Regions from separate parts of the Streptomyces sp. CA189 genome, predicted to be linked through region 1. Evidence: riboswitches for the same ligand, from Rfam matches in the RefSeq annotation. Region 1 holds a riboswitch; each other region holds the start of a gene.
What was found. A riboswitch is a leader RNA that binds a small molecule or an ion and turns the genes downstream of it on or off. The one in region 1 is predicted to bind cobalamin.
Positions count from the first base shown of each region.

Region 2: linked by a shared signal. The riboswitch ahead of metE (5-methyltetrahydropteroyltriglutamate--homocysteine S-methyltransferase) and the one ahead of AC061S_RS02815 (ribonucleoside triphosphate reductase) in region 1 are both predicted to bind cobalamin.
Region 3: linked by a shared signal. The riboswitch ahead of AC061S_RS12680 (energy-coupling factor ABC transporter permease) and the one ahead of AC061S_RS02815 (ribonucleoside triphosphate reductase) in region 1 are both predicted to bind cobalamin.

Region 1 is NZ_JBWJVM010000002.1:120,248-123,480, forward strand. It holds gene AC061S_RS02810 (glycoside hydrolase family 71 protein) at 1-1,025, shown strand, start outside; cobalamin riboswitch at 1,122-1,262, shown strand; gene AC061S_RS02815 (ribonucleoside triphosphate reductase) at 1,306-3,084, shown strand; gene AC061S_RS02820 (anaerobic ribonucleoside-triphosphate reductase activating protein) at 3,081-3,233, shown strand, end outside.
Region 2 is NZ_JBWJVM010000017.1:44,273-47,505, forward strand. It holds gene AC061S_RS16385 (RNA-guided endonuclease InsQ/TnpB family protein) at 1-24, shown strand, start outside; gene AC061S_RS16390 (GntR family transcriptional regulator) at 252-926, shown strand; cobalamin riboswitch at 1,047-1,272, shown strand; gene metE (5-methyltetrahydropteroyltriglutamate--homocysteine S-methyltransferase) at 1,445-3,233, shown strand, end outside.
Region 3 is NZ_JBWJVM010000012.1:79,528-82,760, forward strand. It holds gene cbiQ (cobalt ECF transporter T component CbiQ) at 1-419, opposite strand, end outside; gene AC061S_RS12675 (energy-coupling factor ABC transporter substrate-binding protein) at 424-753, opposite strand; gene AC061S_RS12680 (energy-coupling factor ABC transporter permease) at 762-1,457, opposite strand; cobalamin riboswitch at 1,487-1,680, opposite strand; gene AC061S_RS12685 (methylglyoxal synthase) at 1,812-2,729, shown strand; gene AC061S_RS12690 (flavodoxin family protein) at 2,808-3,233, shown strand, end outside.

The DNA.
Region 1 (3,233 bases):
TCGAACGCTGCAAGCTGCTGATGGAGGCCGCCCGTTCGGTGGACCCGGCCTTCAAGGTCATGCTGATGCCGGACATGACCTCTCTGGACACCGACGACCCGCGCGTGCTCGCCGACCTCCTCGCGGACCTCGGCAGGGCCCCGGCCGCCCACCGGCTCCCCGACGGGCGGCTGGTCGTCTCGCCGTTCAAGGCGGAGCAGAAGAGCGTCGCCTGGTGGACCCGGGTCATCGACGACCTGAAGTCCCGGCACGGCATCCGCACCGCCTTCGTTCCGCTCTTCCTCGACTTCGGCGCGCACAGCGGCGAGTTCGAGCCCATCAGCCACGGATTCTCCGAGTGGGGCAGCCGCAGCTACGTCGGCCAGGAGAGCTCCACGCGCGACGTACGGCGCGCCCACGCCGCCGGCAAGATCTGGATGCAGCCCGTATCGGTCCAGGACGCCCGGCCCAACCAGGGCGTCTACGACGAGGCGGGCAACACCGCGACCCTGCGCGCCACGTGGAACCGTGCCATCGAGGACGGGGCCGACTGGGTCCAGCTCACCACCTGGAACGACTACAGCGAGGGCAGCCAGTTCGCGCCCTCCCTGCACAACGGCCACGCCTACCTGGACCTTTCCTCGTACTACCTCACCCGGTTCAAGACGGGCGGCTGGCCGAAGATCGTCCGGGACACGCTGTACCTGAGCTCGCGCACCCAGTTCGCCGCCGCCGCCCCGAGCGGCGGCCAGTCCCTCGTGATGTCGCTGCGGGGCGGCAGCGCCGCGGCCCGGGACACGGTGGAGGTGCTGAGCTTCCTGACCGCGCCCGCGAGCATCCGTACGGCCGTGGGGGCGGCGCGGGACACGCACGCGGCCCCGGCCGGGGTCCACTCCGAGCTGCTGCCCCTGAGTCCGGGCGCCGGGTCCGCGGCCGTGGTGCGGGACGGCGGGGCCGGGGCCCGGGTGGAGCTGCGCTACCGGGTGGACCGCGCGGTGGAGGTCCAGGACCTCCAGTACTACGCGGCCACCAGCGGCCGGAGCTGAGTCCGCAGAGGCTGAAGTCCGCAGGGGCTGAAATCCCTTGGTTCGGGACCTTCGTCACCCCATATGTAGTGGTGGCACTCTGCTGTCGCATCTATATGTAGTGTTGGCCCTGCCGGTTCGGCGGGGCCTCTCCCCGACCGAGGCAACAGGGAACCCGGTGGGAATCCGGGACTGCCCCGCAACGGTGAGTCCGCCACGGCGGACGAGTCCGACACCTGCCGGCATGGGCTGTGAAAAGGGCCCGCCATTCTTCCGTGCCGAGCCCCGTGGGAGGGCTGCCGTGACTGCTGTCGTCAATGCCGTAGAGACCGTGACCGAATACCTGGACCGCCGGGACTGGCGGGTGAACGCCAACGCCAACCAGGGATATTCGCTCGGCGGACTCATCCTCAACGCCGCCGGCAAGGTCACCGCCAACTACTGGCTGGAACAGGTCTATCCCGCCGCCGTGGCGCGCGCCCACCGCGACGGCGACTTCCACATCCACGACCTGGACATGCTCTCCGGCTACTGCGCCGGCTGGTCCCTGCGCACCCTGCTGACCGAGGGCTTCAACGGGGTACCCGGACAGATCGACTCCGCCCCGCCCAGGCACCTGTCCTCGGCCGTGGGCCAGATCGTGAACTTCCTCGGCACCCTGCAGAACGAATGGGCGGGCGCCCAGGCCTTCTCCTCCTTCGACACCTACCTCGCCCCCTACGTCCGCCTCGACGCGATGAGCTATGACCAGGTCAGGCAGTGCGTCCAGGAGCTGGTGCACAACCTGAACGTGCCCTCGCGCTGGGGCACCCAGACCCCCTTCACCAACCTCACCTTCGACTGGACCTGCCCCGAGGACCTGCGCGAGCAGATCCCGGTGGTCGCGGGGGAGGAGACCGGATTCACCTACGGCGAGCTCCAGGCCGAGATGGACCTGATCAACCGGGCGTACCTGGAGGTGATGACGGAAGGCGACGCCACCGGGCGGGTGTTCACCTTCCCCATCCCGACCTACAACATCACCCGGGACTTCCCCTGGGAGAGCGAGAACGCCGAGCGGCTCTTCGCGATGACCGCCAAGTACGGGCTCCCGTACTTCCAGAACTTCATCAACTCCGAGCTCGAACCGAACATGATCCGCTCCATGTGCTGCCGGCTCCAGCTCGACCTGACCGAGCTCCTCAAACGCGGCAACGGCCTCTTCGGCAGCGCCGAGCAGACCGGCTCGCTCGGCGTGGTCACCCTCAACTGCGCCCGCCTCGGGCACCTTTGCTCGGGTGACGAGCCACGGCTGATGGCCGAGGTGGACCGGCTGTGCGAGCTCGCCAAGGACAGCCTCGAACTCAAGCGGATCACCGTCCAGGACCTGATCGACGGCGGTCTCTTCCCGTACACCAAGCGGTACTTGGGCACCCTGCGCAACCACTTCTCCACCATCGGCGTCAACGGCGTCAACGAGATGGTCCGCAACTTCAGCGGGGACGCCCACGACATCACCGCGCCCGAGGGCCACGCCCTCGCGGTCCGCCTCCTGGACCGGGTCCGGGCCCGGATGGTCGACTTCCAGGAGAGCACCGGCCACCTCTACAACCTGGAGGCCACCCCGGCCGAGGGCACCACGTACCGCTTCGCGAAGGAGGACCGGGCCCGCTTCCCCGGCATCCTCCAGGCCGGCACCGACGCCAACCCGTACTACACCAACTCCTCGCAGCTTCCGGTCGGCTGGACCGACGACCCCTTCGAGGCGCTGGAGCGCCAGGACGAACTGCAGGGCAAGTACACGGGCGGCACCGTCCTGCACCTGTACACCCCCGAGCGGATCCCGACGGCGGAGGCCTGCCGCAAGCTGGTCCGCCGCTCGCTGGAGACCTTCCGGCTGCCGTACCTGACGGTGACCCCGACCTTCTCCATCTGCGCGGACCACGGCTACCTGGCGGGAGAGCAACCCGAGTGCCCCACGTGCGGGGCGGCGTGCGAGGTGTGGACCCGGGTCATGGGTTACCACCGCCCGGTGTCCTCCTTCAACATCGGCAAGAAGGGCGAACACGCCGAGCGCGTCCACTTCAAGGCCGCGGTGTGAGCGCCGCCGCCGAGACCGGTGCCGCGACCCCGCCCGAGGTCGTCCGCATCGGCGGCTGGTCCCGGATGTCCACCTGCGACTGGCCCGGCCGGCTGGTCACCACCGTCTTCTGCCAGGGCTGCCCCTGGCGCTGCGGCTACTGCCACAAC
Region 2 (3,233 bases), on a different contig from region 1:
GAGCCAGGAATCCCCTCCCAGTAGGGAGCGGAGGATTCAATGTGTGGCACTCCGTTCGGGTCTTCCGAACGGTGTCGATGAAATATTGTCTACAGGATGGAATCGTTGGCGGCAAGGGCTGACGCGGGCCTGGCGGTGGGGAGTTGGCCGTCGGGAGGCCGCCGTCTCGGTGCGCCGTAGACTGTAGGCGAAAGACAATCCATCATGGGGTTCGCGACGCAGCGGCCGGCGCTGCCCAGGAGGGAACCGTGATGTTGTCGACAGGACTGCCGCAGGGGGCGGTGCCCAAGCTCGAACGGCCCGGCCCGCTGCGTGACCGCGTCTACGGGGCCCTGCTGGAGCTCATCACCACCCGCGCCCTCCAGCCGGGGCAGCACCTGGTCGAGAGCGAGCTCGCCGGACACCTCGGGGTGTCCCGGCAGCCCGTACGGGAGGCGCTGCAGCGCCTCAGCACCGAGGGATGGGTCGATCTGCGGCCCGCCCAGGGGGCGTTCGTGCACGAGCCGACCGAGGCGGAGGCCGACCAGCTCCTCACGGTCCGCACCCTCCTGGAGGCCGAAGCCGCCCGGCTGGCCGCCGCCCACGCCGGCGCCGAGGCCATCGCGGCGCTCGAAGAGCTGTGCGCGGAGGGTGAGCGGGCCGTCGCCGCGGACGACGTGGACGCCGCGGTCAGGGCGAACGCCCGCCTGCACGCGAAGATCATGGAGCTCGCGGGCAACGCCGTCCTCGCCGAGCTGGCCGCACAGGTGGACCGGCGCGTCCGCTGGTACTACACGCCCGTCGCACGGCAGCGGGGCCGTCAGTCCTGGGTCGAGCACCGGGAGTTGATCGCGGCGATCGCGGACCGTGACGGGGAGGCCGCGACGGCGATCATGCGCGCGCACACGGAGCACACGCGGAAGATGTACCACGAGCGGGAGAAATAGCAGTCCGGCGGCGGGATAGGTGACGGGACCGGCGGTCGCGGGCGGGGGCGTTGTGGCTCCGTGTCCCATCTCACCGTCCGACATTCGGGAAGCTGTGTTCATTTCCCGGTGATCCGCCCTAATGTGGGCCGCGCAGCTGGTTCGCCCCCGTCCGCCAGGCGGGATGCGTCGTAAGAGGGAACCCGGTGGGAATCCGGGACTGCCCCGCAGCGGTGAGCGGGAACGACCGCCGTCATACGCACTGGGACCGGAACCGGTCCTGGGAAGCGACGGCCATTAGGTGCCCGCCGGGAGACCGGCAGGCGTGCCCGCGAGTCCGAAGACCTGCCCGTTGCCCGTGCGCGATCGACCGCGCACGGTTTCCCGGTGACCTCGTGGGCGGGTCGGCGTGCTTCAGGCGGATCCTCCCGTCGCGTACCGAGCCGTACGCGACCCCGGCGCCCGCCCGTTCCCGCACCCCCTTCGCGTCCGCGACCCGTCACCGGGTCCATGGAGACACGCTCGCGAAGGAGAGTTCCGTGACCACCGAGTCCGCAGCAGCATCCACAGCCGCATCCACCGCCGCATCCGTACGGGCCACCGTGTACGGCTACCCCCGCCAGGGACAGAACCGGGAACTGAAGAAGGCGGTCGAGGGCTACTGGAAGGGCCGCGTCACCGCCGAAGCCCTCCGAGCCACGGCCCGCGAACTGCGCCGCACCAACTGGGCCCGGCTCGCCGAGGCAGGCATCACCGAGGTCCCGACCGGCGACTTCTCGTACTACGACCACGTCCTGGACACCACCGTCATGGTCGGCGCGATCCCCGACCGGCATCGGTCCGCCGTCGAGGCGGACGCCCTGGACGGCTACTTCGCGATGGCGCGCGGCACCCAGGACGTGGCCCCGCTGGAGATGACCAAGTGGTTCGACACCAACTACCACTACCTCGTCCCCGAACTCGGGCCCGACACCGTCTTCACCGCGGAACCCGCCCGCCAGGTAGCCGAATTGAAGGAGGCCCTGGCCCTCGGCCACTCGGCCCGCCCGGTCCTGGTCGGACCGGTGACCTACCTGCTCCTCGCCAAGCCCGCGCCCGGCGCGGCCCCCGGCTTCGATCCGCTGACCCTGCTCGACCGGCTGCTTCCCGTCTACGCGCAGGTCCTCGCCGAACTGCGCGCGGCGGGCGCCGCCTGGGTCCAGCTCGACGAGCCGGCCCTGGTCCAGGACCGCACCCCGGCCGAACTGAACGCTGCGGCCCGCGCCTACCGCGAGCTCGGCGGTCTCACCGAACGCCCCAAGCTGCTCGTCGCCTCCTACTTCGACCGGCTCGGCGAGGCCCTGCCCGTGCTGGTGAAGGCGCCCGTGGAGGGCCTCGCCCTCGACTTCACCGACCGGGCCGCGGCCAACCTCGACGACCTCGCCGCGGTCGGCGGCATCCCCGGCAAGCGGCTGGTCGCCGGCGTGGTCAACGGCCGCAACATCTGGATCAACGACTACCAGAAGTCGCTGACGACCCTGGGCACCCTGCTCGGCCTCGCCGACCGGGTCGACGTCGCCGCGTCCTGCTCCCTGCTGCACGTCCCGCTGGACGCGGACGCCGAGCGGGACACCGATCCGCAGATCCGGCGCTGGCTCGCCTTCGCCCGCCAGAAGACCACCGAGATCAGCACCCTCGCCCGCGGCCTGGCCCGGGGCACCGACGCGATCGCGGCCGAACTCGCCGCCAACCGGGCCGACCTGGCCTCCCGCGCCGCCTCCCGGATCACCCACGACCCCGCCGTCCGGGCCCGCAGCGCCGCGATCAGCGCGGCCGACGTCCACCGCTCCCCGTCCTACCCCGAACGGGCCGCCGCCCAGCGCGCCCACCTCGGCCTGCCCCTGCTCCCGACCACCACCATCGGCTCCTTCCCGCAGACCACGGAACTGCGCACCGCCCGCGCCGACCTGCGCGCGGGACGCATCGGCACGGCGGGCTACGAGGAGCGCATCCGGGCGGAGATCCGCGAAGTCGTCTCCTTCCAGGAGAAGGCGGGCCTCGACGTGCTGGTGCACGGAGAGCCGGAACGCAACGACATGGTCCAGTACTTCGCCGAGCAGCTGACCGGCTACCTCGCCACCCAGCACGGCTGGGTCCAGTCCTACGGCACCCGCTACGTCCGCCCGCCGGTCCTCGCCGGAGACATCTCCCGCCCCGACCCGATGACCGTCCGCTGGACCACGTACGCCCAGGAGCAGACGGCCAAGCCGGTCAAGGGCATGCTCACCGGCCCCGTCACCATGCTCGCCTGGTCCTTCGTCCGCGACGACCAGCCGCTCGCCGCCACGG
Region 3 (3,233 bases), on a different contig from region 1:
GGGGCCGGCACCCCGGCCCGCACCAGCCGGGGCAGCACGTCGGAGACCGGGGTGGTGAAGGCGAACAGCAGGAGTCCGAGCGAGGCCGCCGAGGTGCGCAGCAGCAGTTCGGCGGCGAGGCGGGGGCCGTCGGGGGCCAGGGACACCGGCCCGGCCGGGCCGCCGACCGCGAACAGCAGCGGCAGCGCCCCGGTGAAGCAGAAGCCGAGCGGGATCCGGAAGGCCCGCCAGAGCTGCCGGCCGGGCACCCCCGCCGGGCCGAGCAGCACGGCGAGGGTGGCGGCGGCCACCAGCGGCCCGCCCGGCCAGGGCGGCAGGCACACGGCGGTGACCGTCAGCCCGATCCCGAGCAGGGCCTTCTCCAGCGGGTGCCGGCCGCGCCAGCGACTGCTGTGCGCGGCCACGTCGATCGGCAGCACCCGCCTACGCCTCCGGGGCGGTGGCGGCAGCGGCGGCGGCCGCCCCCTGGCGGCGGCCCTTGCGGACGCCGAAGTAGTACGCGAGCACGCCCGCGCCCAGGGCCGCCTGCAAGGCGAACAGCGCGGACTCGACCTCGCCGGAGGGGGGTTCGTAAAGAGGGGAGAACCAGGGCTCGTAATCCGGCTTCAGCTCGGTGATCGCCGCCTCCGCCTGGGCGTCGGCGCCGGCGAAGGGCTCCTCCTTGCCCTCGCCGAGCCCCAGGGCGATCGGCAGGACGGCCAGAGCCGCCACCAGGAGCAGGAGCAAGGCGTTGATCTTGGTGTTCTTCGACATTCCGCTCATCAGGCCGCCGCCTTCTCTCCGGTGCGGGGGGAGGTCAGCTTGGCGACGCCGAGCCGGACCAGGTCCGACTTGCTCGACGCCATCAGCAGCCGCATCACCAGGACGGTCAGCAGCCCCTCGCTCACGGCCAGCGGTATCTGGGTGACCGCGAAGATCCCGCCGAACTTCGCGAGCGAGCCCGCGAATCCGGAGGCCGGGTCCGGGAAGGCCATGGCGAGCTGCACGCTGGTGACGCAGTAGGTGACCAGGTCGGCGAAGAAGGCGCCGAAGAAGACGGTCACCATCAGCGGCAGTTCGAACTTCCGCAGCAGGCGGTAGACGGCGTAGCCCGCCCACGGGCCGGCGATGGCCATCGAGAAGACGTTGGCGCCGAGGGTGGTGAGCCCGCCGTGGGCCAGCAGCAGGGCCTGGAACAGCAGGGTGATCGTGCCGAGCACCGCCATGATCGGCGGCCGGAACAGGATCGCCCCGAGCCCGGTGCCCGTGGGGTGTGAACAACTGCCGGTCACCGAAGGGATTTTCAGGGCGGACAGGACGAAAGTGAAGGCTCCGGCCGCACCGAGCAGCAGCGTGCTCTCGGGGTTGGCCTTCACCTCGCGGGTGAGCGAGCGGACGCCGTGGACGACGAAGGGGGCGGACACGGCGCCCCAGGCGACCGCGTGCAAAGGGGGCAGGAACCCCTCGGCTATATGCATGAGTAGGGAGACCTCTCCAGCACCTCGTGGATGGACAACGCGCCCCGGCCGGTCTCCTGGCTCACGGGTTGACGTCCATGCTCCGCCTTCCCGGGCAGCGCGGAACCTCCCGCGCAGCCCAGTGGCTTTCCCGCAGGAGTGGAGCCGGACTTCCCGATCACAGTGGCGAGGGCCGCACCGGTTTCTCACCGGTTTCCCGAACACCAAGGCCCGCTGACCCTAGTCGGCCGCGCGGACCGGTAACAACCCGCCCCAACCACGCCGGGCGGCGACTGGATTCCGCTTAGTGGTAACACGCTGTGTCCGTACCGCTACCATGTGCATCAACCGCCCCATCTGAAAAGGGAGTTCTACATGTCCGTGACCGCCGAGGACTGGCTGCCCCGTATCGCCCGGCTGTTCCGCGCGTACGACCTGGACGGCGACGGCCAGCTCGGCCGCGAGGACCTGATCGCCTACGCGGGCCGGCTCGCCGAGCACCTCACCGAGCCCGGGGACAGCAGGCGCCGGGCGGCGCTGTACGACGTGTACGCCGAGCTGTGGAACCAGCTCCAGGCCGCCGCCGACACGGACCGGGGCGGCAGGATCAGCGAGCAGGAGTTCGTCGCCGCCGCCGCCCGCGACGCGTTCGACGGGGACCCCTCGTTCCGCGCCTCCACCCTGCGCGCCCTCGACGCCCTCGCCGACGCCCTCGACCGGGACGGCGACGGCCGCATCGACCGGGAGGAGTACGAGCACATCTTCGGTGCGACGGGTCTCTCCGAGGATGCCGACGCCCTGGCCTTCGACCGGATCGACGCCAACCACGACGGGCACATCAGTCGCGAAGAGCTGCGCGCCGCCGGCATCTACCTCTTCCCGCTGGCCGACCCGACCTGGCTGACCGCCGGTGGCGTCCGCACCGACCGGCCGCGCGGCGTCGCTCTGGTGGCCCACGACTCCCGCAAGGCGGACCTGCTGGCCTGGACGGAGCGCCGGGCCGCCGACCTCAAGCCGCACCGCCTCTACGGGACCGGCACCACCGGGACCCTGATCAACCGCATGATCGGCCTCGACGTGACGCCGCTGCGCAGCGGCCCGCTCGGCGGTGACCAGCAGATCGGCGCCCTCGTCACCCAGGGTGAGATCGACCTGCTGGTCTTCTTCTTCGACCCGCTGTCCTCGCACCCGCACGGCGACGACGTCCGCGCGCTGATCCGGCTCGTCGCGCTGGCCGACGTACGGCTCGCGCTGAACGCGGCGAGCGCGGACGCCATGATCGAGAGCCTGTAGGGACGGCCGAGCCGGCCGCGCTCCCCGTCCGGGCGCGGTCGGCTGGCGGGGGCGCCCGGCGCCCCGCAGGCTGAGGCGGTGGCAGCCGAATCCGACGCGTACGACTACTCCGACCTCACCGCCGTCTACGTCAACTGCACGCTCAAGCGATCGCCCGAGCCCAGCAACACCGAGGGCCTGATCGACAAGAGCCGCGCGGTGATGGAGGCCGCCGGGGTCCGGACCTCGCTCATCCGGGCCGTCGACCACGACATCGCCACCGGTGTCTGGCCCGATATGACCGACCACGGCTGGGAGAGCGATCAGTGGCCGGTGCTCTACAGCCAGATCATGGACGCGGACATCCTCGTGCTGTGCGGCCCGATCTGGCTCGGGGACAACAGCTCGGTGATGAAGCAGGTCGTCGAGCGGCTCTACGCATGCTCCTCGATCCTGAACGAGCAGGGCCAGTACACCTATTACGGGCGCGTGGGCGGGGCGCTGATCACCGGCAACGAGGACGGC